DNA from 3 places in the Dyadobacter subterraneus genome. Region 1 is predicted to be linked to each of the others. Evidence: riboswitches for the same ligand, from Rfam matches in the RefSeq annotation. Region 1 holds a riboswitch; each other region holds the start of a gene.
What was found. A riboswitch is a leader RNA that binds a small molecule or an ion and turns the genes downstream of it on or off. The one in region 1 is predicted to bind cobalamin.

Region 1 (10,135 bases):
TCCCGAACCTTCGTTGCCAAATTCGCCGGTATATACATCAATTCCCTTTTTCAACATTACAATCTGTTTGTCTTTTGGAATTGATTTCGGATCGTCTGTTTGAAATGGACTCCATACTGAAAACAAAATTCTGCGTTCTTTTGCCGAATTAACCTGCATACCGAAATATCCTTCACCAAAACCATTAGCCATAAAATAGGAACCGATGACATCCTGTTTTTCAGGAACGGTCACTTCGTTATAAAACCATTCAACATTTTCATCGGTTGGAATTGGATAATTAAGATGAACCGACGGACCGCGTCTTCCCCAATAGAAAAAATTGCCAGCATTATCCTTTACAAAAGCAGCTTTTTCATCAATAGCATTGCCTCCTAAAATCCATTCATTAAGTTTTCCAAATTCTTTTCCCGATTTTGAAATTCCCTGAACGGAAAGTTTTAAATAACCGGTTTGGTTAATCTCCCAGGAACCGAGGTCATAAATTTTTTCGATACCTAAGAGCTCAATTTCCCTCGATTTCCCGGCGACCAAAATTCTGATTTTACTTTTTCCTGTTTCACAAGAAGCTTTTAGCGAAAGATTTATTTTTCCGATTTTAGCGAAACGGACATAAGTCTGAAGAATTGATTCTGTATTTGTCCAATCCGACAATCCGGTTTCACTTATCTTTTCTGTTTTCCCATTTTGAATCCAGGAATTTCCGCCGATTGGAACGTGAATGCGGTTGGTATCTGGTAAGGCAAGAACGTCTTCGTTTTTTGAAAAACTTCCTGAAAATGACTGTGAAAAAATTGAAAAGAAAGCCAGAAGCAGCGAATACATATCTATTTAGTTTAGGAACCTGTTAAGATTACAAACTAAACATTTTAGATGAAATTCATCTTTTAATATTGTTGGAAATTTCCTTCCCAAAAGTGCATGACGACTATATAATTGTCTTACCCTGAATGACGTATATTGCTTATTTTCTACTTTAAAAATATAGTTGAAATCGTGTTGATTTGTTAAAAAAGAGTTTGAAATTTGATCAAATCATACTGCCTTACACATCTCACAACTTGTTGAAATTATAAAAATGGGTGTTTCAGAATCAAAAACTGCTCAGGAACTGGCGTTGCCGGTAGGAGTTACGCTGGATCGTTTTATTATGCATTCGCAAAGTGCATTTCCATATGCGACCGGTGAACTATCACAATTATTGAGAGATATCGCCCTGGCAGGAAAGATCATCCACCGGGAAGTCAATAAAGCCGGATTAATTGATGTGACAGGCGCAAATGGAACGGAAAATGTGCAGGGAGAAAATCAACAAAAACTGGATATCATCGCCAATATCCGTTTCATAAGAGCTTTGAAAAATGGGGGAGAAGTTTGTGCCATTCTTTCCGAAGAAGATGAGGATATTATTCATACGGGTAATGATCATGGCAAATATGTAGTGGCCATGGACCCGCTCGATGGCTCTTCCAACATTGATGTAAATGTTTCAATCGGTACAATTTTTTCTATTTACCGACGCATTACTCCGATCAATTCACCAGCAAATATCAATGATTTTTTACAAGGCGGAAGAAAACAGATTGCGGCCGGCTATATTCTTTATGGTTCATCAACGATGCTTGTTTATTCAACAGGAGATGGTGTGAATGGATTTACTTATGATCAGTCGCTAGGGGAATTTATTTTATCCCATAAAAATATTATTTCTCCTTCTGACGGAAAGATTTATTCTGTCAATGAGGGAAATTATAACAGCTATCCGGAATCAATAAAGAAATATATAACAGATTGTAAATTAAAAAGTTACAGTGCAAGATACATCGGTTCTCTGGTTGGGGATTTTCACAGGAATCTTTTAAAAGGCGGAATTTACTTATATCCTTCAACCACAAAAGATTCGAAAGGAAAGCTGCGTTTACTTTATGAATGTTACCCTTTGGCATTCATTGCCGAGAAATCAGGAGCCAAGGCCAGCGATGGATTTCGTGACATTCTGGATATTGTTCCTTCTGATTTTCACCAGCGTTCTCCCATTTATGTGGGCTCATCGACGATGGTTGAAGAAGCTATAAAGGCTTAAAATATGGAACCTGATTTTAGTTTTCGTACCTTTGCGCGATGCAAACTACGCAAAATAAATTTGAGCAATTTAAGCTTAACCGTCAATTACTCAATGCAATTGAAGAAGCAGGCTACACGGAGCCTACGCCCATACAGGAACAGGCAATACCTTTAGCATTAGCCGGACAGGATATATTAGGCATCGCACAGACAGGCACCGGCAAAACCGCGGCTTACACTTTGCCATTGTTGATGCGTATAAAATATGCACAAGGCCAGGATCCTCGCGCATTGATTTTGGCACCGACACGGGAGCTGGCTATGCAAATTGCAGAGGCCGTTAACGAACTTAGTAAATACACAGATATCCGCACTGTTGTCCTTTTCGGAGGAGTTGGTCCAAAATCGCAGATTGATGCGATCCGGAAAGGGGTGGATATTATTGTCGCCACGCCTGGAAGATTCATGGATCTTTATTTACAGGAAGAAATCGTGGTGAAGTATATCAATGTCATGATTTTGGATGAAGCGGATAAAATGATGGACATGGGTTTCATGCCGCAGATCCGTCGTTTTCTTGAAATCCTTCCCCGGAAACGCCAGAATATGCTTTTCTCTGCTACTTTTTCTGATAAAGTGGAAAAGCTTTCCTTTGAATTTCTGGAATATCCTACAAGAATTGAAGTGACGCCGCAGGCTACAACGGCGGAGAGAGTTACTCAGGTACTTTATGAACTACCTAATTTCCGGACGAAAATCAATTTGCTTGCAAGATTGTTAAAGGACGAAGAGGTTTTTAATCGTGTATTGATTTTTACCAGAAGTCGTGAAGTGGCAGGTCAGGTGCACAGTTATATGCTGAATGGTGTTGTGAAGGAAAATGAACTTCGTGTTATCCATGCCAATAAAGGACAAAATACCCGGACCAATGCCATGGATGCTTTTAAGGAAGGATCTGTTCGTGTGATGGTGGCAACTGATGTGGTTGCCAGGGGAATTGATATCACCGAAGTAAGTCATGTGATCAACTTTGATGTTCCATTGATTTACGAAGATTACGTTCACAGAATCGGGCGGACCGGACGGGCAAACATGCTTGGACAGGCGATCACTTTTATGACAATTGCCGACGAATATCATATTGCAAAAATTGAAAAAATGATTCGCATGGAAATTCCACGCGAAGAATTGCCGGAAGATCTGGAAATTGCAAAAACACCAGTAGATGAACGCCAGATGATGCTTCGTGAAATTGACAACCAGAAAAGAAAAGAGGATCCTACGTTCCTGGGGGCATTTCATGAAAAAAAGAACGCACATCTCTTCAAACAAAAAACTTTGTCGAAGGGCAAAGACACAGGCCGTAGAAAGACAGCTACAAAGCGAACTAAACGTAAATAATACAATACGATATCCAATAATTCCGTTTAACTTGGACAATAGAAAAACCTGTTTCTCTATTTTTATTTTATGAAAGAATCCGTTGTTATTTGGTTTGCTCTTTTAATACCTGTTCTTGGGCTTGCCCAGGAAAAACATTTGGCGAGTGCGGCACCTGTTTCTGATACCAATATTTCACAAAGAAGACCGCTGGAATTAAAAGAAAGACGCGTAGTTCCTTTATTTGGCGAGGAAAGCAAAACCTCGCAGCAGATTGACGAAGAAATTAAATTTTTAAGTGATTGCGATAAATCATTTTCAAGCAGACCAGAGGCCAGCAGCTTTTTTTCAGCGCGTGCCTGGGAGTATTTGCAGGAAGGATCTCTGGACACAGCTTGTTACCGTTTCAATCTTGCTAATTTGCTGAACGACAAAAATGTTGAGGCATATTGGGGACTTGGCGTAGTTTGTTACCAGAGAGAAAACTGGGTAGATGCTAAGCGTATGTTAAGTCGTGGTGTAAATCTTCAATCGAATAATGTTCCTTTATTGGTTGATCTTTCTACTGTTGATCTTAAACTTTATGCGATGAACAAACAGCAGGAAGATCTGGACGAGGCGAATAAATTGTTGGAAGAAGCAGTTGCGCTGGATTCAACTTATGCTTTGGGACAATATAATCTTGCGCTCGTTTACTACAATCGCAATGAACCGGAGAAATCCTGGGAGCGACTTCACAAAGGTAGAATGCTTGATTTTAGTCAGCTGAACATTGAATTTGTAGAGCTTTTGAAAGCAAAACTTCCTGATCCGCAAGGGTTTTTTAAGTAGGAAATAATACTGAAATCAAATTAGATAATCAAAAAAATAAGTCAACCTGAAAAGGCTGACTTATTTTTTTGTTCGAACTATTTCGGTTTCGCTTAAATTAAAGCTGCTTAAAGAAAAATCCGGTAGGAGCAACGCCTACTTTAACAGAATCAACCAGAGAACCATCTCCACGGTAACGAACAGCATAACCGGATTGTGAATACGAAGGCGTAACTGCTGCATAAACTAATCCTTGTGTTGGATCAACAGCCAGACCCGTAAAAATTCTATTTACAAAAGGAGTTGTTACGTTAACCTGAGTATCTGTAATCGAGAACTTGTAAGTTGCTCCGTGGCTGATGTAATTTGCGTCCGAGTACGAAAGAACAAAATAGATCGTTGAGAGATCAGAAGCCATTGCAAAATTTTCTGGTTTTTTAGTTTCGTCGGTACCGATTTTCAAAGTTGTTTCAATAGCAAAAGTTTCAGTATTCAAACGAAATAATTCTATCCCTGCTTGTACCCATAATTTTCCGTTCGCATCAACGCCAATTGGATTTGGAGCTGATTTAAAAGAAATACTACTCAAAATTGCATCAGCAGAGGTGCTGATAACGGTAAGCTTAGTACCACCACTATAAAAATTATCCCCAACAAAAACTTTGTCTTTATAGAAAATCATCTTTTCAGGGCCTTTATCAGTACTGATTTTCTTGGTAACCTTGTTAGTCGCCAAATCAACCACAGCAACGTACCCAACCGGATAAGAATAATCTGAATTAAGTGTGTTCCAGCAAGTAACGTAGGCTTTATCATTGGTTACAGCCACAACATCACGTGGGTTTTCAATATCAGTACTGATCGTAGCTTCTGATGCAAATGTATTGGCATTCACAATTTGAATTTTATCTTGTCCGGCTGCTGAATTATCAACCAGAATTAATCCGTGATCTCCTGCAATATCATAACCTTGCACACCACCGGCGAGTGCATTTCCATTTACTAACGAGAAAACATCCGCATCAGCAGTAGTGTTTTCTCTTGCAAAAAATGAAACAGAACCATTATTCTGTGAGAAATTTCCTTCATTAATTACAAAAACGCCCTGAACATAAGTACCTTTTGGAACAGGATCGCTTTGATTACAAGACCACAAAACTGCTGATATAGAGGTGATTGTCAGAATTCTGAATAATTGTTTTTTCATTGTTTTATCAATTAAGGTATTCGTTTAAATAATTATTTGTTAGTCGTGCTGATGAAAGTTTTATATCGAATGATTGGTTGTTTTTAAAGAAAACAATAAGCTAATGGCAAAACTACGTCCGGGCATGGGATTTCCATTAATGGATTGGTAAAAAGAATTGGTAATATTATTTACTCTGCCCTGCAAAGAAGCGGCCGCTCCACGCCAGTCAAAGGTGGTTTCAACCAGAAAATTTTCAAGAATATATCCCTGTGTAAACTGTGCATGATCAGCCAAAGTGTATCGTTTTGAAACAAATTGTAATTGATTTGTCAACCGGATTTTTTTGTATTGAACAAACAGATTTACGTTTCCGGAATGTAAGGGAATGTGCGGTAATTGTTTGCCGACAATATCAGAGGCATATGCGTCATAAACCTTTTCCTGCGAGCTTTTTGTAAAAGCATAATTCAAATTACCGCCCGCTTTCCAATTGGTCCAGTTTCCCTTCCAGCCGATTTGTGTTTCAATGCCTCGTGCAACTACCAATTGCAGATTTTCCACGCGGAAATTATTCGCAGGATTCCAGTAAGTCCAGTTATTAATGCGATTATGATAAGTTGTTAAACTTGCCGTAAAAGAGTGAGTACAACTGACAACATGTGTTCCTTCCAAACCGATTTCTTTGTTAAAACCATCCTCAGGACGAATATTTGGATTGCCCAGACTTTTCCAGTAACGTTCATTTAAAGTTGGGACGCGGTAACTTCTCCCAACAGAACCTCTGACTTTTAATGAATTAATATTATTTTGAATCAAGCGATATTCGGCACCAAGCGAAGGTGTAAAGGGTGGATTAAATCCTGTAACTAAGGCCTGGCGAAGATTGATGGAGACCAGGAATTTTGGAGTAGCGTGCCAGCGTGTCAGAAGAAAAAAATCTTCACGATTCTCTGCGGTAACGGGTTTTTCATAATCAGTAAAGTGTGTTATATAGTGCGTAAATTCTGCTCCCGCCTGTAGTTGAATATTTCCCAGATTTTTAAATTTCCATTCAAATGCACGCTCAAACCTGGCACCGATTCTATCGGTAACTGCATGATCGAATTTTGAATAATCACCTGCCGCATGATCAACAATGTCCCGGATCCAGGAAGTTCTGACCGTCCAGTTATCAACCTGATACCTCAGCATTGTACGATAAGACTTTATTGCGGTATATTCACGGCCTGTAAGATTTTCAGGATTATTGGTTAACTGATTATCAGTAAGCCAAAAATGTGCCGATAATTGATGGCTGTTTTTTGTAAAATATAAGTCCTGAACCAGACCTTTCTGGAATGTTTCGGAAGGAATCATTTGTTTCTTATTCCTTTCAGTATACGGATAATGATTATTCATCCTGCCATCATATGCCGCGGTTTTTCCCGCAAAAGTCCATTTGTTAGCGAGGTTCGTCCCGTATTTAATAGTTGCCTGTGTTTGGCTGTTTCGGAAACTTTCCTGCTGTCTTCCAATCATAACTTGCAGTCCTGCCTGAGGCATGGAACTTCCCAGCAAAATACTTCCACCTACTGCATCAGTTCCCACAATACTGGCGGAAGAACCATACTGAACGGATAACTGGTCAAATCCTGCAACCGGAATTGTTGAAAAATCAGTTTGTCCCAAAGTGGGAAGATTTACATTAAGACCATTCCACAGCACCGCAGTATGATTTGCGGAAGTCCCGCGAAAAGCAACGGTTGCTAATTGTCCGGGACCGTAATTCTTAATAATGATGGGCGTATTTAAAGAAAGCAGATCCGTAATATTTCTGAAACGAAATTGTTCCATCGTAACAGAATCGATTTTCTGCACTTTTAATCCGCTCATAAAACGTTCAGGCGCATAACCATAAATGGTCACCGGATCCAGATGAATTGAATCCTTTTGCGCCATCAATTGATTTTCGAAGGCATTAACCAACAAAATCACAAGCAGGAGATAAAAGCGAATTTGCCCGCTACGCACCGTAAAAATTCAAGATCATCATAGTAAAACGATTAAATGATTTTTCCTCCGAAAATCAAAACGCTGAATGTTTCTGGCAGGTCTCCTGGCTTGTCTTGCTGATCCTGTACCTTCCCGTTTTCACAGTGGTTATGCAGATGAGATCAGTTTTTTGTAAGACTTACAGTTGCGGGGACAGCTCCCGTTTTTCGCGGGATTCCCTATTAAGCCATATGGTTGATTTGATTCAACTTCCGGCACCAAAAACTTTGTAAAGTTAACGAAATTATGCGGGTGTCACATAATCGTTTTTTTGAAATGGCGCTCTCCTTAAAATCGTTGCGTTATCTTTGCCTAAAATTCTGACAATTTGTTAACCCGCACCACAAAATCTTTTTCACTTTCAGCACCACAAAGAGGTGTTCTTCTGATGCTTGGGGCATCTTTTTTCTTTGCCCTAATGTCTGCAATTTCAAAATGGCTGAGTCGTGATTTTCATATTGTACAGCTGGTTTTCTTTCGAAATATTATTGGCGTATTGTTTATCGGAACAAGTATTTTGCAGCGACCGTTGAAGCAAAAAGGTGGGAGACTTGGCTTACTTATTTTTCGCGGCGTTGTCGGAACACTTTCATTATATCTTCTTTTTTACGCAATTCAAAATCTTGGATTAGGCCGAGCCTCCACGTATCAATATACTTATCCCATTTTTCTGGCATTTCTGTCCTGGCTTTTTCTGGGGGAAAAATTAAATTTTACCGAGTGGATTGCTATTTTACTGGGCTTTGCCGGGATACTGTTTGTCTTCCGTCCGGATCTTTCGATGTCGGTCAGAAATCATGTCATAGGATTGGGAAATGCATTATTAACTGCTGTTGCCTATCTGGCGATTCGTCAGCTAGGACAAGTTTATGATACCCGGGCTATTGTGCTTTCCTTCATGTTGAGCGGAATAGTTCTGCCAATATTTTCAATCGTAATCGGTACTTATTTCCCAAATGATCAGCTCGACTTTCTAATCGGAACTTTCAAATGGCCGGCAACCTGGCAACACTGGCTGGGATTTCTTGCACTGGGAATTACGGCGATGATCGGCCAGATCATGATGACACAATCTTTTACGTTTGATAAAGCAGGACGCGTCGCAGCGGTCGGATATTCCAATATTCTTTTTGCTTTGATATTTGGATTTTTGATGGGAGAGGCGATTCCAACTATTACCACATTATCGGGAATGGCCTTGATTATAAGTGGAGGTTTGTTAGTCTCTTTTTCAAAAGATAAAACAAAAAAATAAGCTTGCCACGAACGCACGAATTTAGTGTATTCGTGGCAAAAAAATTATTCTTTGGATTCGTTGAAAAGTAATTTATTTCCAAAAGGATCTGAAACTTCCATTGTAATGGCATTCCATGGCGCTTCTTCCAATCCCGGACGGTTGAAACGGTAATTTTTTTCGATCAATTCGGCATGATATTCTGTTAAACCCACACAGTCAATAAATACTTTCCCGCCAGGCGTGCAGTCACCGTGATGTTCTGTCAGGTGCAAAACAATCCCTTCTTTTGAAACCTGTATATAAAGCGGAAAATTGGTCTCAAACTGATGCGTCCAGTCAATTGTAAAGCCCAGCCAGTTTACATAAAATTCGACCGCCTTTGCTTCGTCGAAAATTCGGATAAGCGGAATAACTTTGTTTACTTTCATGATTAATAATGTTGATTGTTTCGCAAGCAAATGATTACTCGCAAATGAATATGTGTATGGTAAGATTTGAATATAAAATTGCCTGATATTAATTCATAAAAAAATTATTTGGTCAAAAAATGCGTTTTAAAAATGTATATCAAAAAATTATGAGACGATCAGCTTACATATTTACTTCGGTTTTGATTCTGTTTCTTGCATTAACCAGTTTCCGAACAGATTCTGTAACAAAAAAAGAAGAAGGAATTCACTGGATGACCATTGAAGAAGCCTATGCGAAAACCCAGAAAGAGCCGCGGAAAGTGTTGGTTGATTTATATACAGATTGGTGTGGCTGGTGTAAAGTGATGGATCGGGAAACGTATAAAAATGCTGAGGTAATTGATTACATCAACAAAAAATATTATGCCGTAAAACTGAATGCTGAACAAAGAGAAGCCATAACGCTTGGAAGTCAGAAATTTGAATTTATTGCAGAAGGACAAAAAGGCATTCATCAAATTGCACTGGCGCTTACAAATAATCAGCCAAGTTTTCCAACAACGATTTTCCTCGACGACAAATTTCAAATGATCCAGCCTTTGCCAGGTTATATGAAAGCAAAGGAATTTCATGAAGTGATCACCTTCTTTGGCGATAATTATAATAAAAAAGAGTCTTTCGAAGATTATAAAGCGAAAACTTATAAGCAGCTTTATACAAGTAAATAACCTGGTTAGAAATAAAAAAAGGCTTAAAAATGAATTTATCATTTTTAAGCCTTTTTTTATTTCTCTGTTGATTAATTCAGCAAATCAATCCCAAAGGGATATCCTTTTTATAGAAACTAATATTCGCAACCAAATCCAGACTCCTTCAGAGTCACCTGTAATCTACCTTTTTCCTGTTTGGGCCAAGAATTCAACAATATTCACAGGAGGCTCCGAAGGAGCCAAAACTCTGAGGAACAAGTGCAATTGCTATAAACAGGAAGCTTCAAAGGAGCTGAACTTCCCA
Region 2 (10,135 bases), 240 kb from region 1:
CGGGCATCGGATTTTTATTCTCTTTTTTGGCATCAGAAGGGCGGGCTAAATGCGACATCATATCCATCAGATCTTTCTGAATTTTATGAAGATTTGGCTGCCAGGCGTGTTCATTTCCCAGTTTTACACGAAGCAACCCGATCGTTGAATTCGCCTCATCCAAAGTCCCGATACATTCAATCCGGACATCATCCTTTGAAACACGACTTCCGCCGAATAGCCCTGTTGTGCCTTTATCGCCTTTTTTAGTATATATTTTCATTGATGAGAAATCATTTTTTTAATTTATTTTATCTTTTTGATATGTTGTAAATCAGCGAGCAATTCGCTGATGTTCAGATATTTTTTAGTGATTAATCCGTCACTAAATATCCAGACAGGATTTTCTTCACCTTCCATAACTTCAATTTTGTGCAGCAAATCAGGATCGTCACTTACTACAAAATCTTCCCGTTGAAGCGCGCGTTTTGTCCAGAAAACAAGATTGCTTTTTCCGCGTAAATAAATAGGAGTGGATGAGGCTTCCTTGTGAATTGTAAATGTGCCGGTATTCCGGTCGAAGTGGAAGCCGTTTTTGATAAAAGCCGCTTCAAAACTTCCGTTCAAAACCAGATCTTCCGGTACGCCAGAAACGAGTTTTCCATCCGGATGCATGAGCCAAAGCTTGTCCGCAGCTTGAAGCGCCAAATCCAATTCGTGTGTGGAAAGTAAAATTGCCTTATTGGTTTGACGGGCGAGATTATGCAGCAATCGCATCATTTCCACACGGTTCGGCAGGTCAAGATGGGCGGTTGGCTCGTCCAGTAAAATCAGTTTGGTATCCTGCGCTAATGCTCTGGCCAGCATTACTTTTTGCCGCTCGCCATCACTCAATTCGTTCATTCGTCGCTCGCCATAACGTTTTGTATCCGTAGCGTCCATCGACCAATCGATTTTTTTCTTATCAATTTCAGAAAGTGTGCCCAGCCAACCGGTGTAAGGCGTTCTCCCCAGCGCTACCAATTCTCTGACTGTCAAATTTCCTGCCTCAATCCGCTCAGTTAAAACCAGACTTAATTTTTGCGCAAGGTCAACAGGTTTCAGATTTACCAAAGATTCATTATCAATTATAATTTCTCCGGAAAGTGCGGGCTGCAAGCCTGAAAGTGTTCGCATAAGCGTTGACTTTCCCGCGCCATTTGGACCTAATAAACAAACCAGTTGCCCCGGCCATAAGTCCAGATTCAGAGCTTCTGAAACGATTCTGGGCTCTCGTTTTCCGGTTTTATAACCGATGGTCAGGTTCCGGGCAGATAGTAGCGGCGTATCGTTCATGAGAAAGAAGAACGTAAATTGTTGCGACTGACAATAACCCAGATCACAACCGGCGCGCCTAATAATGAGGTGACCACATTAATCGGCAGAACGGTCTGCGTTCCCGGCATCTGAGAAATAATATCACAAATGAGCATCAAAACAGTACCTACCAGACAACAGCAAGGAATTAAAATACGGTGATCGGAAGTGCCTAAAAGTGATCGGGTGATATGTGGAATCGCGATACCAACAAAACCAATCGGGCCGCAAAAAGCGGTGATACTTCCCGTAAGTAAACTGGTACTGGCCATGATAATGAAGCGGGTTTTTCCAACCGTCAAACCCATACTTCTTGCATAATTTTCTCCCAATAACATGGCATTTAGTGCCTTTGAAGAAGAAAAAGCGATGAGTAAACCAACGATCACGACGCCGGAGAGTACGTATAAATGATATTGAACAATGCCGCCAAGTGAGCCGAAAGTCCATAGAATATATTCCTGCAACTCTTCCGGCTGACTGAAATATTGCCAGATACTGATCACGGAAACCGTTATCGTCCCGACCATCACGCCGACAATCAATAAAATAACATTATCCTTAATTCTTCCGGCGATCAATAAAACCATGGACAAAACCAAAGCGGCGCCAAGCGATGCCATCACAACAATCAGCCAGCTCCCGGAAACACCCAATTGCCGGATTGCATAAATACTTGCGGTACTTCCGCTCGTAAGCATTACGGCTGCAACGCCTAACCCGGCTCCGGCCGTGATACCCAGTTCGGACGGGCCAGCTAATGGATTGCGAAATAAAGTCTGCATTTGAAGTCCGCTGACGGATAATCCGCAGCCCACAATGATGGCCGTAATCGCTTTTGGTAAGCGTATTTTTTCAATAATAAATAACCATGCGGTAGTGTCCGATTCTCCCAAAAACACAATTCTCACCACTTCACCAAACGGAATGCTTACCGACCCCAGCATGATATCCAGCAGAAAAAAAAGCACAGCCAAAACCGACAGAACAATAATGATCAGCCGACGGGAATTGGAATAAGATTGAGAAGAAATTTGCATAACTAGTATTTTAATCGGCCCAGAGTTCGAGTGGCAAGAGCCGGAAGCTGACCGCCGATTGCCGACCGCCTAATTCACCTGCTTATAATAAACCAGCTCATGCTCCGGTAATAATTCCGGATGCAGGATTTTGATCAGATCCGACAAAACAATCTGCGGATTCACAGCACCCGATTCCCAATAATCATTCGAACCGCGGTTGTTCACACGTTTATTATAGCTGTAAATCTGTCCGGATTTATAAGCTTTGAAATCGGTATAACGAGGATCTTTCGCAAGAATTTCTTTTTTGTTATCGTAGTTGCTGATCCCGACATTCAGCCAATAATCAGCTGTCAGAGCGATCGGGTAAACGGCTTCAAAATTTAACGCCAGACTTCCCGTTGCTTTGGTATTATTCCAATGATAATCTGCGCCGGCATCCCGGAAAAACTGCGCCATATAACTATTTCCATTCGGGACAAACCATGAATCTTTGGAATTCATACCGGTAATGATGCTCGGTTTTACTTTCACTTTTTGAGATAATGCCGCAAGACGTTTGTATTCCTCTTCCATTTTGGCAAATTTCTTGTTGACAAAATCTTCACGATTTAGCAGCGCTGCCAAAAGTTTAACCCACTCCGCACGGCCCAATGGTGTAGTTTCAACCCATTCAGAATTAATCAAAACAGGAATTCCGGCAGCGTTCAAAGTTGTATACCGCTCCATTTTTGAAACCGGACTGCCCGTGGTCATGATCAAATCCGGGTGCATGGTAATCAATTTTTCCTCATTCAACCCCTGATCTTTTCCAACTTCGGCAATTTTGCCCGCCTCAATTTGTTTGATAATTTCCGGGTTGGAAACATATTTCAAATTGCCCAGTCCGGTTACAATTTTTTCTTCTCCCAAAAGTCCAACCAACCCTACGTGCATGGACGACATCGCGACCAGACTACGAATTGGAATTTCAATAAACTGGCTGTTTGAATATCCTTTCGGCTTTTTTGTGCCGCGTTGAAGCAAAACATATTTGGCCGTATCGGTGCTTTTTTCAAACGGACTTAAAACATTGATCACCTTAAAATTATCGTGGTATTCGATCGTGAAGCCCTTGGCATGATGAATCTGGATTTTTTCAGAAAAATAGTCTTTCCCCGAAGAAGCCGTTTCTGCACTTTCAGTGAGATTTGAAGAAGTACCGCAGCCTGCTAAAAATAGCAGTGGGATAAATAATAAAGCCGCAAACTTCGCAGCTGCAATAAAAGTGGAAATGCACGCAAAGTCATTGCGAACTTCCCAAAAGGAGGTCTTCTGTTTTTTTGTCATTTGTGCTACCAGCCTTTCTTCCGAAAGCTATGCGTATTAAGTGAATAAGGCAGGTCTTCTGACTCGTTCCATTTCCCCTGACGCCTTCCCGGGGTGTAATTTTGAATGATAGAATGTGTGAATTAGAGAATGTGTTGCAATTGGCCATCATTCACTGATTCTATCATTCAAAATTCAATCATTGTCCCCAGTGGCAATTGTCATGAATGTTTTTATGAACTTACAGCAGCGGAGACTGTTCCGGACTTGCACCGGTATTCCCTTTTAAAGTAACCGGATTTTCGCAAATCCGGGATACTACCCTGATGAATGCAAAACTACTAAGATTTATGTGGGGTTTTTGATTTGTTGTAATAAATCTGATGTGTGTATTTTCTATTGATGAAATAAGCTAGGTATAAGAGAAGGCAAGAATAGATGTCACCTTTAAAACTTGACTTCTCTGGAGAGTTAAGAATAAAATCCCAATTATTTATTTCAAATCGGTTTCACGTGTATTTGGATACTGTACCATCGGTACATTTCGTTGGTAGCAAAGATGTAACTCGTGCCACAAAGCGTTCCCGATAGGAACGCCTCGTAATTAACCTTAAATGTTTTCTACCTACAAGATCTGCCGATGGCAAATAAGCATTGTCGTTAAATTGGGATCTTATCAAAGGAAATGATAAAAAAACAAACTGATAATCAAGACGGTTACAAAACAAACCTTATGATTAATCCATGCTGCTTTCCGAATTTCCCCCGACTCGATAATCCGTTCCTTCTCCCCGATGAAAGGTTTGTCAACCCACTTTCCATGATATACATTTGGCCCGCCGAAACGACAATTAAGAATTCCGGCCAGTGCAGATTCCGGATAGCCTGAATTTGGACTTTTATGTTGGTTTCCGTATTTGAAGACGAATTGCAGACCGCGATAATTTCCTGTTACAATCACCATAAGCAATGCCGTAATTCGTGCCGGGATGAAATTCGCAACGTCGTCCAGTCGGGCAGCGAATTTTCCGAATTGCTCGTACTTATCGCTGCGGTAACCGATCATGGAATCCAAAGTATTGATCATTTTGTAAACCATCATGGCCGGAACGCCTCCGATTGCGTAGAAAAATAATGGCGCAATAACACCGTCGCTAAGATTTTCCGACATGGTTTCAAAAACCGCTATCCGGATTTGCTGGGCAGTTAACTGCGAAGTATCCCGGCCAACGATGCGCGACAGTTGCTTTCTTCCTGCTTCCAATCCCTCTTTTTCCAAAACTAAAAACACATTTTGACCTTCGGTGATTAAAGCATTATTTGCTAATCCATACCAAACCCAAACGCTGTTGACGGCGATGAAAAGCCACATATTTATGTTTAGAAGTCTCTTATTTAGAAAATAAAAAAAGAAAAATGTGAGCAGACAAAGACTTGTTGCTAACAACATTCCTTTCAAAAATCGAGATGAATTTTTATTTAAAAGTTTGTCGCCAGATGCAATAGCATTTCCAAATACACGAACCGGATGCGGCCAGTTGTCAGGATCGCCGATAATTAAATCCAGAATGTAACCGACAATCAACGGAGCTATGATCAATAATTTCTCCATTCTTCGAGGGCTTCAATGAATAGATTATTTTTTTCAGGCGACAGGGTAGCGATCCGAAAATGTTGTTTTGTTAAATCTCTGAAATTACTCGCATCACGAATTAAAAGTCCATATTTTTCGATCAGGAATTGTTTGAGTTCCGCTGCGTTGCCTTTCAGTGTTTCTGCCAGGAAAAAATGTGTAGCACTTTCATGAATTTTCAATATCGGATTTTGGCTGAGTTTTTCTGTAAATCTTTCTTTTTCGGCTAGTAAACCATTTAAGGGGATTTGAATTTGCTGGTAGTTTTCAAAAATAAATTTCCCGGCTTGCAGCGCCATCGTATTTACTGTCCACGGTTGTTTGATACCTTTCAATTTCGAAATTAAATCCTCCGAAGCGACAACATAACCCAATCGTAACCCTGGAATCGCATAAGCTTTGGTAAGCGAATGCATGATCAACAGGTTTGGATAATGGTTAATTAAAGATATCGAAGAATTGATTTGCACTGTGAAATCGATAAAAGCTTCATCAACGACGAAAAGCGTTTCAGGATTTTGCTGAACCCAACTTTCGAGTTGAGAAAATGATTTTCCCGTAGGGTTATTGGGATTACAAATGAAAACCAGATCGGTTAACAATGTAGGAAATTCCTGGATTTTAGACCAGGGCAAAAAGGTCAGATCGTGTTGATATAATTTGCATGCGTCTTTATATTCAGCAAAAGCGGGCGTGACAATGGTTGTTCTTTTTCCCGCAAAAGCCTGCGCGATCAGATAAATGCTTTCTGTCGTTCCGCTGTTAATTAAAATTTGTTCGGGATTTAAATGATGATGAAACGCAACCAATTCACTCAAACTTTCAGCCATCACTTCCGGATAACGGTTTATCGCCGACCATTGCTCAAAAATATATTCTTTCAAACCCGACGGTTCACCTCCGTACCAGACATTGGTACTGAAATCTGCGATGATTTTTTGGGCATAACGGTACGAGTCGTCGCCGTGGCCTTGTAACATAGATTTTCTATTTATTCCAGACTTTTATAAATCATTTCCAAATCCACATTCGCGCGAATATGATCTGCCAGCCGGTCGTATTGCAATTCTTTAAATTGATTATAGTCGAAAGTTTCAGCAATCGTTTCTGTTGAAAAACCGGATAATAAATCTTCGATCACCACCGCGTTATCCAGAATACCATGCAGATAACTGCCCCAGCAATTTTCATCTAAAAAGTAGCCATCAGGTCTTCCATTTGATAAAACAGTAACCGGAGAATTAATTTCAGAAGTCGTTTCTCCCATATGAATTTCATATCCGGTACAAACTTCCGGATTTTTCCGATAACTGAAATGTTGCTGCAAGGTCGTTTTGACGGGCTTTAAAACCGTTTTTACAGGCAGTAATCCAAGTCCTGGCATCGATTCCAAGGAACCTTCTACATGATCAGGATCTTCAATCAGGTCTCCCATCATCTGATAACCGCCACAAATCCCAATGACTTTTTTGCCGTTTTTACGTGCGTTAACAATCGCCGCCGCGACGCCATTATTCTTGATCGTCAACAAATCATCAAGCGTATTTTTACTTCCGGGTATGATGATGATATCGGCTTTTGCAATTTCTTCCGGTTGTGAAGTATAGAATAAGTGTACGCGGGGATCTTTTTCCAGTCGGTCAAAATCAGTGAAATTAGACAGCCGTTTTAATAAAATGACCGCTACATTAATTTTTCCTTCCTTCGTTGTATTAAATTTATTTTGAAGCGAAACGGAATCCTCTTCTTCGATATGGATGTCTTTGAAAAAAGGCAAAACACCAACGACGGGAACGCCGGTTAATTCTTCAAGCATTTTTTTCCCATCTTCAAAAAGTCGTGAATCACCACGAAATTTATTGACGATAATTCCTTTGATACACTGACGTTCTTCTGGTGTCAATAAAGCAATGGTACCATAAACACTTCCGAAAATTCCGCCCCTGTCAATGTCTCCAATCAGATAGGTTGCTGCTCCTGCATGAAGCGCCATTCGCAGATTTGTAATATCCCGTTTTTTAAGATTTAATTCAGAAATGCTGCCGGCTCCTTCCATCACGATTGGGGAATATCGAGCCGATAATCGATCGTAAGCCTGCGTTACAGCCATGAATAATTCTTTCCGGTCGGTGGTTTTGAAATATTCGTATGCAGACTGGTTTCCCACCGGTTTTCCATTCAAAATCACCTGAGATGACTGGTCGTTGGTTGGTTTCAATAAAACCGGATTCATGTCGGTATGACAAGGAATTCCTGCCGCTTCTGCCTGAACCGCCTGTGCGCGTCCAAGCTCTAAACCTTCCGGTGTTACGTAGCTGTTCAAAGACATATTCTGCGCTTTGAACGGCGCCGGATGATAACCATCTTGTTTGAAAATCCTGCAAAATCCTGCGCAAATCACACTTTTGCCAACATCGGAAGCGGTGCCGACAAACATGATTGATTTTGTGAGATTTCTGGTCTTTGACATTAGGTTAAGGTAAAGTTGCACGCAAAGCAAAAAAAGCGGACGCCGCGCGGATAAAACGCAAAGTACGCGAAGATTTTTGGCGGTCTTTGCGAAAACCTTATTTGCTTTGCGTGAAAAAAAAGAAAATTAGACAATTCTACCGGAAATAGTAACCGTGATATTTTCCGAAGAAAGTTCTTCAAGTGATAAACATTCTGCGCCCATCACCTTCGCCATTTCGGCGGCTCTTCCAAAACGAAGGTAATCGTTTTCAGTATCAAGCACCAAAGCTGGAATATTGGATTGGAATAATTGACCGGATAATTGCAGTGTTTGCTGCCAGGCATCACCACCTCCCGGAAGCGGAACATTGGCTTTCCCATCGCTGAGAATAACCAAAAGCGGTTTTAAATCTTTATCCGGATTTAATTTATTGATCACCTGAATGGCCAATTGCAAGGCATGCGGCAAAGGAGTTCTTCCACCTGTTGGCAAATTTTGCATGGCTTGTTCAGCTTGTTCAACGCTATAAGTGGGTTCCAAAAGTAACTGTGCTTCCACACCACGGAAGGAAATCACGCCAACCATATCTCTTCTTTGATAAGCATCCGTAAGTAAACTCAGCACACTTCCTTTCACCGCTTCCATCCGGCTGCTCGCCGCCATAGATCCCGAAGCATCCACAACAAACAGAATTAAATTTCCTGTTTTTCCTTTTCTAACCTTTTGATGCAGATCATTTCGTGTAATATGAAAATCATCCTGATCACGGATTAAGGCAGATTGTACCGTTGCTATAATTGATATATCATTTGGAGATTGATCGGGGATCGCTCTTAATTCAGGCCCTCGATTTGTATTGATTGCCTGACTTCTCCGGCCTTCCGGCATTTGGTGCGAAACAGGATTTAAATCAACTTTAAAATTTGGAGCTTCTTTTTGAGGTGCTATACCGAATACTTGTTCTTGTTTTGAAGAAGGTGATTCCGGATCATCGTTATTATTTTGATCGTCAGAAGGCAACTGCTTAGAAGATAGTAGCTCTTCTTCTTCTTCTTTTGTTGATTCAGGTTGATTTTGCTGTTGCGGCAGATTGTTTTGCTCTGGCTGTTCCTGCTGCATTAATTCATCCAGCCTGTTATCACCTTTACTATTTCCTTCAAATGGTTTTTTTCGCTGTCTGTGAATCAGTGCCAGTTCAGCAGCTTGTCGTACATCTTCGGCTGTCACGACAGTTCTTTTGTCCAGAGCGGCCAGCGTGATTGCAGTTTTATACATCACGATATCCGCCCGTAAGCTCGTCACATTCATTTCTGTGCAAAGCTGACTGATCAAAGTCAATAATCCATCAGGCAAAATAACAGACGGTAATAATTGCTGAGCCGTTTTGATCTGGTTTTGAAGATTCTTTTGAGCAGCAGCCCATTGACTGGAAAATTTTTCCGGATTGGCTTCAAAATGAATTCTTCTGCGTACAACTTCCGTTCTTTCCGCAACATCCCGCGGCGCTTCCACATCGACCATTAATCCAAAACGATCCAGAAATTGAGGACGCAGATTTCCTTCTTCCGGATTCATAGTACCGATCAAAGTAAATTTTGCAGGATGACTTTCAGACAGTCCATCGCGCTGGATTGTGTTAACGCCCATCGCTGCAGCGTCCAGTAAAACATCCACCAAATGATCAGGGAGTAAATTTACTTCATCAATGTATAAAATCCCACGGTGTGCAGTTGCTAATAAACCTGGTTGTAATCTTTTCTTTTTTTCTGATAAAATACCTTCCAGATCCAGACTTCCCAGAACTCGGTCTTCGGTTGCGCCAAGGGGAAGATTTATAAAAGGAACTGCCATTTCTTCTATATCAACAGGACATTCACCGCAAATATCCTGCAAATCATTTTCCTGAAATAATAATGGAAAGGTTTCATTTTTAGGAATTAACGGCATTATTTCAGCCAATCCTCTGGCAGCCGTACTCTTCGCCGTCCCTTTTTCTCCTCTGATCAATAAACCTCCAATGGACGGATTGATTGCACACAATATGAGTGCGCGCTTTAATTTTTCCTGTCCAACCAAGGCAGCAAAAGGATATTTCATAGAGAAGAATTATTAAAATTACTTTTCCCTTGTGGCAAGGGAGAGGCAAAATTAGGGAATTAAACGCAGAGTAATGGAGTTTTGCGCGGGGTTACGCAGAGTAAAATGAACTCCTTCAACTCTGCGTTTTAACTCCCGTACCTCTGCGTTTAAATGCGACCTCAGATATAGGCAAGCATTTTGGTTACGTTACTTAGGCCGGTTTGAATGGTATCAACAGATCTTGTACCGTGATAATATCCGATTATATGCAGTTCGTCGTAAACATTGACTAATAATCTCAACAGT
Region 3 (10,135 bases), 350 kb from region 1:
ATTCAAACCTGGTATTGTTTTGCTTCCTTCAAGCATTGGAATTCCGGCATCAGTATCATAAATATCTTTATTTGCTCCAACGGTCAGATAGAATAAATCTTTGTCAGTCGGGGTATATTCTAAGGCCAGATATCCATTGTTGGTATTCGAACCGGAATGACGATAGCCGTCTGTATCCGACATTCCAAAATCTATGCGGTAACGTAATTTATCACTGACCGCTCCACCGGCACCGGCACGTATACGTCTTGTATTAAAACTTCCATACGTAGCAGAAAAATCCGCTTTGAAATTTTCAGTAGGTCTTTTTCTGGCAATATTGATAATTCCACCCAAAGCGGAGTGACCGAAAAGTACCGAAGCTGGCCCTTTCAGAACTTCAATGCTTTCCACATTGGCAAGGTTCGTATTTGGTGCGCTGGTTGAGATATTATGTCTTTCGTCGCGAACACCATCAACCAGTAAAACGAAATTTGAAAAACCACGGATCGTAAAATGCTGAAAGCCACCATAAGTATTGTTTGCACGAACACCGGTTGTATTTTTCATCGCTTCACCCAGATTATCCGCGCCGCGTTGTTCAATAGTTTTTACAGAAACCGTCGAAGTGGTGATGGGCATATCACGTAAGGCAACGTCAATTTTATTTACCGAAGAAAAAGAGCGGTTTGATACCGAACTGATTACTACTTCCGACAATTCGTTGGTCTTACTATTCAGTTTGTATTGTAAAAGTGTTATCTCATTTTGCTTGATATCTATGTTTTCTTTTTTTACTTCATAACCAGTCCCACTCGCCAAAAATGTATAATTCCCAGCCGGAATATTTTTGATTTCAAAATGCCCGGATTCGTTCGTAATCGTGGCGAATGAGGTACCTTCCAAACGGACATGAATACCGATAATCGGCTCTCCTGTCTCACTTTGAATGGAACCGTTTAATGTTCCAAAATGGTGTGCAAAGACATTATTAATCAGGAAAAATTGAAATAATAAAGCGATTTTCAGCACACAACTGTACCGTTTTTTTTGAAAAATGAGATGGCCGTTTCCAGTCCGCGGGAAACAGTTTTTTTGCGTTTGCATACTTTTAACTTGTTTAGAGAAATGAGTTAAAAGCTCTTTACAGCATTTTACAATGCAAACGGAGAAAGGAAAAAAAGACAAGAAAAACGTTTAGAGTCGTACAAAAAGCGCACGACGATCCATGGCAAAATTGCCTGGATATACAAACACCAAACCTGACGAAGCTTCATTCCGCGAAAGCATTGTCAACAAAGAAAAGGCAGGTCTCCTGACTTGTAACATTTATACCGTCCTTCCCGGGGAATGAATTTTGAATGATAGATTGAGAGAATGATAGAATGGTGGAGTGCGCCAGATTTTGGAGCCGTCAGCCATTCTAGCATTCTCTCATTCAAAACTCAATCATTGCCCCAGTGGACATTGTTGATATAAACTTTTGATGTTACTTACAGTTGCGCGACAGTTCGTGATTTACACACGATTCCCTATTAATTCACTGATAGTAAAACCTTTTCCTGTTGGAAAAATAAAGAAAAGAACTTATTGAGGCGCAAATGTAGGGTTTTAAATGGAGTAATTGAAAGTTTTACGAAACGTTCCTATGGAACGAATGTCCGGAAGCTGATGGTTTTTCTACCAAAGAAATGTTCCTGCCGGAACATGATGGTTGAATAATGCTAATGTTTTCCTACCAACAAAATACTTTCACTTAGGAAATGTTTACGAGAAGGAATTCATTTACTTCATTGTCCCATCGGGACATTTCGTTGGTAGAAAGTGGCGATACCATCTGAACACTCGTTCCTTTAGGAACGTTTCGTGATTTTGTTTTGTCGGCTTGTTCCATCTTGGTTATTCGTTCATAAAAATGCGTGAATAATCTTTTGGCTCCTTCTTAATTTTCAATAGATTGCAATTCTAACACACTATAAATAAATGTATAATGGCTAATACCTACACACAAATTTATGTCCAATTTGTATTCGCGGTAAAATATCGGGAAGCTTTGATTCAACCTATTTGGAAGGAAAAATTACACAAATACATCACAGGTATTTTTCAGGAAAATCGCACAAAATGCTTCAAATTAACAGCATGCCTGATCACATTCATATTTTGGTTGGTATTAGTCCGCATCAATCGATTTCTTCTTTGATTCAAAACGTAAAAACTGAAAGCAGCAAATGGATTAAAACGCAGAATTTCTGTAAGTATCCTTTTGCGTGGCAGGAAGGTTATGGCGCTTTTTCATATGGAAAAAGTCAGGTGCCCGATGTAATCAGGTACATTCAAAATCAGGAAACACATCATCAAAAGAAAAATTTTATGGAGGAATACCGGAAGTTTTTAATTGCTTTTGACATTGATTGGAACGACCAGTATATTTTTAAGGAATTAGAATAGTAGCAAAGATTTTCGGAAGTCACGAAACGTTCCGAAGGAACGCGCAACAATAAGCAATGCATGTATTTTTCTACCAACGAAATGTTCCTATGGAACATGGTGGTTTAATAAGGATACGTTTTATATCAAGAAATGTTCTTGTCGGAACATGGCGATGGGGTTTGTCGTATCTTTCTACCAACGAATGTTCCTATGGAACAGGATTGTTAAATGATGAATATGTTTTCTGCCGACGAGATGTTCCTATTGAACATGTGCTAGGATTCGGCTTATTCTTTTATAGACGAGATGTTTGTATGTGACAAATTGTTAATAATGAGTATATTACATCAATAAGATGTTTTCATTTAGCAATGTTTTGCGATAAAGAATTCACATACTTAATTGTCCCATCAGGACATTTCGTCGGTAGAAAAACATAGCCAACCCACAACTTTCGTTCCGTTAGGAACGTCTCGTAAAAACCGCTTAAAACTTATTTCCGGCAAAATAATTTTGTCTCACTATAAAATTAAATAGTAAGTTTGCAGCCGTTAAGTGGTGTGTGACGCAAAATTTGCCGAACACTTAAAAGGGAATCCGGTGAAAATCCGGAGTAGTACCCGCTGCTGTAAGTTCACTAAAAAAGTCACAACATTTTTGCCACTGGGGATAATTTTGAATGATTTAATGAGTGAATGATAGAATGGCTGATAACTCCAAAATCTGGCGCGCTCCATCATTCTCTCATTCAAGATTCAATCATTCAAAATTAATCCCGGGAAGGCGTTGGGAGACTGAACGAGCCAGAAGACCTGCCATGTAACATCATATTCGGAATGCTTTCGGGAAAAAAGGCGTGAAGTTACTGGTTTGGCAGCGTGATTTTTGTTGCTGGGTTGCTTCGTATTGCATTTTCCATAAGTTGCCTGTGATATGGTAAACGGGTTTTTCTCAATAACTTATGTGAAAGGAAATGATCAATTATTTACTTATCGACTCTCTTCTTCTTGGAGTTCAGCATTCTTTTGAGCCGGATCATATGGCAGCAGTTTCTGTATTGGCAACGGAGAAAAACCAGAAGCCGAAGGATCGTTTGAAATTAATCTGGCGGTCGTCGCACTGGGCGCTTGGACATTCTTTGACGTTGATTCTTTTTGCTTGTCTGGTTTTGATATTGAAATCAGCAATCTCTCTGAACATTTCTGAAAAGGTCGAATTGGTAATCGGACCGTTGATGATCTGGCTCGGAATTGTAGCCTTCCGCCGGAATTTCAGAAAGCCTGATTTGACAGTTCAACCGGCAGCCGAACAAAAATTCAGCCGTTCTTTTTGGGTGGGCATGGTGCACGGACTGGCCGGAACGGGTGGTGCCTGCGCAGTAGCGTTGACCCTCGCCGCAAGTGATGCTTACACGGCAGTCTGGATCATTATTCTGCAAAGTTTCGGAATCATTTTCTCCATGTCTGCTTATGGTTATTTCTTCGCTTTTTCGATCAATAAATTTGCTGCGAAACGGGATCGCGTATTAAAAATTATTAATTACATAGTCGGGACTTTCTCAACTGTTATCGGACTGATAACATTATACGGCGCGTATGAAGGGTGAGATATTCTTCAAAAAGTCTGATTTCATAAGCTCAAAATCGCAATCATTTTTTATACATCCATACCTAATGAATTTCAATTTTTACCAAGCTACCATTCATCAACTCACGTTTGCAGGTCTATTAGCCATGACCGCCACTTTCTCCGCTCAAGCGCAGGAAGTGGTTTTATCTGATTCTACAAGAGAAAATATTTTGAATCCTGTGGTTGTAACGGCTACACGTTATGAAACGCGGAAAGAAAAAATTCCTCAAAAACTGGATATTATTACGCGCCAGGATATTGAAATGACGCCTTCAAATGACCTGACTGATATCGTAAGAAAGACGGCTGCGGTGGATGTAATCCAATATCCAAACTTGTCATCAGGAATTGGTATCCGTGGATTTCGTCCTCAGTTTTCAGGGTTAAACCAACGGACTTTGTTATTGATTGACGGCCGTGCGGCGGGTGCAACCAATTTGTCTCAAATCAATCTGAATGGCGTCGAAAGAATTGAAGTTTTGAAAGGGCCTGCTTCTTCTTTGTACGGTTCTCAGGCGATGGGTGGTGTTATTAACATCATTACCCAAAGATCAAAAGGCGATACGAAAGGGAACGGTTTTCTGGAATATGGAAGCTTTCAGTCGTACCAGGCTGGCTTGAATGCAGGTGGTAATCTGACGAAAAAGCTGGATTACGATATGTCTTTTTCCTATTTCGAAAGATCAAAAAATTACAAGATCGGGAAATGGAATTTGTTCCGTGATGCTTTTGATTACACCAAGGTCAGAAAAAATTACACAACTCAACCGGAGACGGATGTGGATGAAACCCAGACGGATGGTGCAACAAGGCCTTACACAAAACTTCATTATTTCACGGGTTCTTTAAGGCTTGGATATCAGTTAAATGACAATTGGAGAATTGATATTCGCGGCGATAAATTCCAGGCGAAAAATGTAGAATCGCCGGGTGAAATTTCTTCCGGTTCCACCGAGGCAAGTACAAAAGATGTTGATCGCGCAGCTTTTGATGTTTCGCTGACCGGCAAAATTGGAAATCATAGTCCGAGTTTGAAAGTATTTACTTCGGAAGAAAATACAAAAAATTATACACTCAATGTATCCGGCAAAACTGTTGTTCCTTTCCGCTCTGCCGAATTGGGGAATAACTGGAAAGGTATCCAGGTAAAAGATGTCTGGACAATCGGAAATCATTCTTTAATTGTTGGTTATGACTATTTGAATTCTTCAACAGAAAGTCGTCGCTGGACGAATGATACGACAGAACGTGCGCCGACACAACCCGCTTATGCACTAATTTCTTCTGCGTTTTTTGCTCAGGCGATGTTGAATTTCGGTCGATTGACTGTTCAACCTGGTGTCCGTTATGACAATATTACCTTTGACGTGAAGGAAACGGCGCTTTTGCCAACTTATAAATCAGGCAAAAAAAACAATCCGTTCACGAGTCCAAGTCTTGGCGTGAGTTATGAATTGATTCCGGCTTTACGTGTGAAAGGAACGGTCGGTCGTGCTTTTGTAACAACGGACGCTTATAGCGTGGCCGGGTATAATGAAGTTCGTGATTCAAAAGGAAGAATTGCGGTGACTGCCGGAAACCCGGATTTGAAAAATGAAAGCAGCGTGAGCTGGGATTTGGGATTGAGTTTTAATAAACCAAAAGCAGGACTTTCTGCAAATGTTACTTATTTCTCAACAAAGGTAACAAACCGGATTGCCAAGGTGATCAGAACAGTTAACGAGCCTCTTGCAAACAAAGATGTGATCGTTTCCCGCGCTACTTTTGTCAATGCAGCAAATGCTGAAATTAATGGTTTGGAAACCGAAATAACCTATGATTTTGGTGCTTTATCCAATTACAGATATTCCCTCAGAGCTTTTGTAAATGCCACTTCCATGATCAAAGCAACGGAAGATATTGTGGGTACTGACGAATCAAAAGTTACCCGTGATATTCAGAATGTGGCGAAAAACACATTTAACTATGGTCTGGAATATGATAATTTAAAATGGTTGCGGCTTCGTTTGTCCGGTCGTTCGATTGGAACACGTCAGGATATAGATTATACAGATCCGATTAATCCCGTTATTGATTATCCAAAATACATGGTTCTGGATTTCACCGCCGCTTTCAAAATCGCTCAAAAACATACATTGGCTTTGAAAATAAATAATTTGACTGACGAAAATTATTATGAAAAACGCGGTTATAATTTACCAGGCCGCGCCGTTTCCGTACGATATACGGTAGCATTTTAAGAATTGAAATTCGAGTTTTAGATACCAGAACGTTGAATTGAATTTAAAATAAACAATAATATAAATCCTTCATCCGTACTTTTAGGGTGAAGGATTTTATTTTTATGATACCCTTAATCCAAATCATCATGAAACATCGGATTTACAACCTGATTTTAACTTCCATTTTTTACCTGATTTTAGTTTCAGTCAGTCAGGCGCAATCGGCGTTTAATGTCGTTCCGCTTGGCGTAAAAGGTGGCGGTGCGGAAGGAAATCTTTCGGCTTATATGATCGCTCCGGTTAATTCCCAGGCTTATGTTTGTCTGGATGGCGGAACGGTTCGGCAGGGAGTGGAAGTGGCAGTTGCCAATGGCGCCTTTTCAGCCACGGCAGATCAGGTTTCAAGGAGTTTTATAAAAGGATTTCTTATTTCTCATGCGCATCTGGATCACGTTTCGGGTATGATAACGAACGCACCGGAAGATACCGCAAAGACAATTTATGCGCTTCCAAAATGTCTTGACGTCATCAAAAATCATTATTTCAACTGGGAAAGCTGGCCAAATTTCGGAAGTGAGGGAGTTAATCCTTTGAAAAAATATACCTACAAACCTTTGTCAGAAGGTCAGGAAATTCCGCTGGAAAATACTCAAATGACAGTTAAAACTTTTTCACTAAGCCATGGAAATCCTTATGAAGGCGCTGCGTTTTTGATTCAAAATAATGGAAAACAAGCACTGTATTTTGGAGATACAGGTCCGGATGAAGTTGAAAAATCGACCAAGCTGCAAAAAGTGTGGGAAGCGACAGCTCCTTTTATTAAAGCAAAAACATTAACCGGAATTTTTCTGGAAGTTTCCTATCCGAATGAGCAGCCGGATAATAAATTATTTGGTCATTTAACACCAAACTGGATTATGAAGGAAATGGATAAACTGGCAGTTTTGGCGGGAAAAGAAAACATGAAAGACTTAAAGTTGATTATCACCCATATCAAACCAACAGGTCAAAATGAAGTGATTATCAAAGGGCAATTAAGCAATAATAACGCGCTGGGTCTGGAAATAATTTATCCGGAACAAGGAACCGCATTTGAATTATAAAAACCACGAACACATAAATCAAAACACTTTCGTGAAAATTAGAGCATTCGTGGCAAAGGAGAAAGCCTTAAAATAATCCGATTTGACCTGAATCACCTTTTTTCGGCGGAATTTGAGGAGTATGCGGAATTTTAATATCCGTTCCCAATTCTTTATTCACTTTTTCAATCAGATAGGCTGATAAAAGGGGAGAAGCCTCTTCATGATTTTGGTGGACGAAGAAATAAATATTTTCAATTCCCTGATCCACCCAAAGTTTCAAACGATCCAGCCAGTCGTCAAGACGTGTATAATCCGAATCAACATTCGCGCCGTTGTAACGGATAAAAGCTGTCGGTGTTGTTAACCGCATATGCAACAAATCGCGTCTGCCGGCTGTATCAGTGATAATGTGTGAGATATTTTTCTTTTCAAGCTGCGCATACAACGGGCTGTTATCCCAGGAGCCATCATACCAGGCGGTATGCCTCAATTCCAGCGCAAGGGGAAATCCGGATGGCCAGACTTCCAGGTAATCCCGTAATACTTCCCAGTTTTTCGGACCGAAATTATCCGGCATTTGCAAAAACAGCATACCCAGTTTTTCTTCCAAATGAGAAATATGGTCGAGATAAGTACTCGTGGGCTGTTCGGCGTCCTTCAATCTTTTCCAATGACTTATTCCCTGATGAAGTTTTGGGAAAAAACGAAATCCTTCCGGCGTTTTGGTATGCCAGCTATCAATGGTTTCAAGCGGGAAATTATTGTAAAAAGTAGCGTTCAGTTCAATGCTGTTGAACTGAGTTGCATAATACGCCAACTCGTCTTTTGTTCCTTTCGGATAGAAATTTTTTAAATCGGCTTTATTCCATTTGGCACAACCGATGAAAATTTCAGGTTTTCCTTTAACACCTTTTAGAATATTCAAATTTCCCGGATTATCCGGCGGAAGTTTAAACTCGACGTGTTGCGGATCTTCAATTTTTCCGAATTTCATAGGAGTTTGTGCCGAAGTTATAAGTGAAGTTTAGTAGGAAAAGATATGCCATGATTTTTCAAAAAATCATGGCATCGTGAAGAAATATTATCTTCCAAAGTCATCCTGAACACGAACGATATCATCTTCATCCGAAGGATTCGAAGGATCTGTATGCTGCCAGATTTCAGCCACTACACCCCATTCGTCAACACCGATCAGGCGGTGACGCTCGCCCTGATTAAGGCTGATCACCGTTCCGATTGGTAACTGTTTCATTTCAGTTTCTTCATCCGTATCGCTGATCACGATACCTGCATTACCACCGATCACTTTCCAGATTTCGGCACGGCGGTGGTGGTATTGCCAAGAAAGGCGTTTTTCTGGAGCAACAACCAATATTTTCGGACTTAATTTATCATAACCTGCAAAATCTTCCAAAGAAAGGTGCGGGAAAAAAGTTTTGATAAACTGAGGTGCCTGACTTTCGTCAAGTACAAAAAAACCTCCCCATGGACGGGAATGATCTTTGGCTACAACTGAAAAGCCTTGTTCGTCAATGAATTTCTGAACATTTTCAAAAACAACAGCTTTATCGGTTGAAGCTGGAAATACATCAAGCATATTTTAATAAGTTTGGTTAAGATCCGTAGAAATTCAAAATTAGGATAAAAAGCAAAAAGATGCTCCAAAACTTTTGGAGCATCTTTTTGATAAGTGAAAATTCTTATTGTTTATCCCACCACATACGGCCAAGGAAAGTGTCACCGCCAATACGCTGAACTGCCTCGTTATAGTTAGTTTCATTAACTGCTTTTTCATTGATTGGCAAAATCAAACGACGAGGAATAACACCGCCTGTCTGGTTACCAGGATAATTTGTTGCTTTCAATACCGGGATTCCTGTTCTGCGCCAGTTGGCCCATCCTTCATAATGGTTGAAAGTTGAAGCAGTCAGGATGAAAATTTCATCATGGATCTGCGTCATTTTATCAGCCAGACTTCCTGATGCAGGATATGGATTTGCTGTAACATAAGCAGCAGGATCAGAAACAACGGCTGTTGCATCATAAACTACCAATTGTGTAACGGCAGCTTTTTGTCCGGCTTCAAATGAATCTTTCGCTGTTCCTGTTACCCAGCCTCTTTCAATCGCTTCTGTTTTGAGGAATTGTGTTTCAGCAAAAGTTAACAATACGTTAGGATCATTGTCGTCATACATCAAATCTGTTGGACGAGAATAATTTTTAATGTTTGCATCACCCGTTGCAGTAACCAATCCGTTAGGTCCGCTGCTTTTATCCAAACCGTTTGGAAGGCCCTTCTGATCAGCCGGAACTCTGTCGCCGTTTGCCAGCTGAGCAATGATTCCAAGACGTGGATCTTTTCTTGCCTTCATCATATCAATCAGTGTTTTTGACCACTGAAGGTTATCACCTTTCACCAAACCACGGCCAATACCCAGATTATAAGAATTAGGGTTACGACTTGCAGTAGAACCATCTGAATGAATAAATGCAAATGTATCATCGTTAGAGGTCATTATTCCCTTATCAACAGCCTTTTTTGCCCATGTTTGCGCAGAAGCAGGATCGGCTTTTTGCATACGCATAGCCAGACGAAGCATTAGTGAATTAGCGAATTTTTTCCATTTTGTAACGTCGCCTTTGTAAACGAAGTCAGCAGCAGTAGGAACATATTTAGAGGCATCCAAAGCAGAACCTGCTTCATCAAGCTCTTTTAACATATCGGCATAAATCGCTTGCTGCATGTCATACTTCGGCTTGTAAATATTTTCAATAAATGCCTTTCCA

Region 2: linked by a shared signal. The riboswitch ahead of IEE83_RS31340 (ABC transporter substrate-binding protein) and the one ahead of IEE83_RS30290 (TonB-dependent receptor plug domain-containing protein) in region 1 are both predicted to bind cobalamin.
Region 3: linked by a shared signal. The riboswitch ahead of IEE83_RS31825 (sulfite exporter TauE/SafE family protein) and the one ahead of IEE83_RS30290 (TonB-dependent receptor plug domain-containing protein) in region 1 are both predicted to bind cobalamin.

Annotation. Positions count from the first base shown of each region.
Region 1 is NZ_JACYGY010000002.1:1,132,858-1,142,992, forward strand. Features, by position in the region: gene IEE83_RS30265 (DUF3472 domain-containing protein) at 1-825, opposite strand, end outside; gene fbp (class 1 fructose-bisphosphatase) at 1,079-2,083, shown strand; gene IEE83_RS30275 (DEAD/DEAH box helicase) at 2,122-3,465, shown strand; gene IEE83_RS30280 (tetratricopeptide repeat protein) at 3,535-4,275, shown strand; gene IEE83_RS30285 (YncE family protein) at 4,373-5,461, opposite strand; gene IEE83_RS30290 (TonB-dependent receptor plug domain-containing protein) at 5,522-7,381, opposite strand; cobalamin riboswitch at 7,512-7,712, opposite strand; gene IEE83_RS30295 (DMT family transporter) at 7,803-8,729, shown strand; gene IEE83_RS30300 (glyoxalase superfamily protein) at 8,774-9,139, opposite strand; gene IEE83_RS30305 (thioredoxin family protein) at 9,289-9,849, shown strand.
Region 2 is NZ_JACYGY010000002.1:1,377,510-1,387,644, forward strand. Features, by position in the region: gene IEE83_RS31325 (cob(I)yrinic acid a,c-diamide adenosyltransferase) at 1-262, opposite strand, end outside; gene IEE83_RS31330 (ABC transporter ATP-binding protein) at 286-1,314, opposite strand; gene IEE83_RS31335 (FecCD family ABC transporter permease) at 1,311-2,375, opposite strand; gene IEE83_RS31340 (ABC transporter substrate-binding protein) at 2,445-3,686, opposite strand; cobalamin riboswitch at 3,718-4,006, opposite strand; gene cbiB (adenosylcobinamide-phosphate synthase CbiB) at 4,342-5,277, opposite strand; gene IEE83_RS31350 (pyridoxal phosphate-dependent aminotransferase) at 5,262-6,278, opposite strand; gene IEE83_RS31355 (cobyric acid synthase) at 6,290-7,768, opposite strand; gene IEE83_RS31360 (magnesium chelatase subunit D family protein) at 7,895-9,847, opposite strand; gene IEE83_RS31365 (DUF5618 family protein) at 10,009-10,135, opposite strand, start outside.
Region 3 is NZ_JACYGY010000002.1:1,484,119-1,494,253, forward strand. Features, by position in the region: gene IEE83_RS31810 (TonB-dependent receptor) at 1-1,086, opposite strand, end outside; cobalamin riboswitch at 1,268-1,554, opposite strand; gene IEE83_RS31815 (hypothetical protein) at 1,736-1,873, opposite strand; partial or broken gene tnpA (IS200/IS605 family transposase) at 1,970-2,430, shown strand; cobalamin riboswitch at 2,952-3,246, shown strand; gene IEE83_RS31825 (sulfite exporter TauE/SafE family protein) at 3,386-4,018, shown strand; gene IEE83_RS31830 (TonB-dependent receptor plug domain-containing protein) at 4,146-6,281, shown strand; gene IEE83_RS31835 (MBL fold metallo-hydrolase) at 6,410-7,366, shown strand; gene IEE83_RS31840 (DUF72 domain-containing protein) at 7,434-8,342, opposite strand; gene IEE83_RS31845 (cupin domain-containing protein) at 8,430-8,945, opposite strand; gene IEE83_RS31850 (SusD/RagB family nutrient-binding outer membrane lipoprotein) at 9,049-10,135, opposite strand, start outside.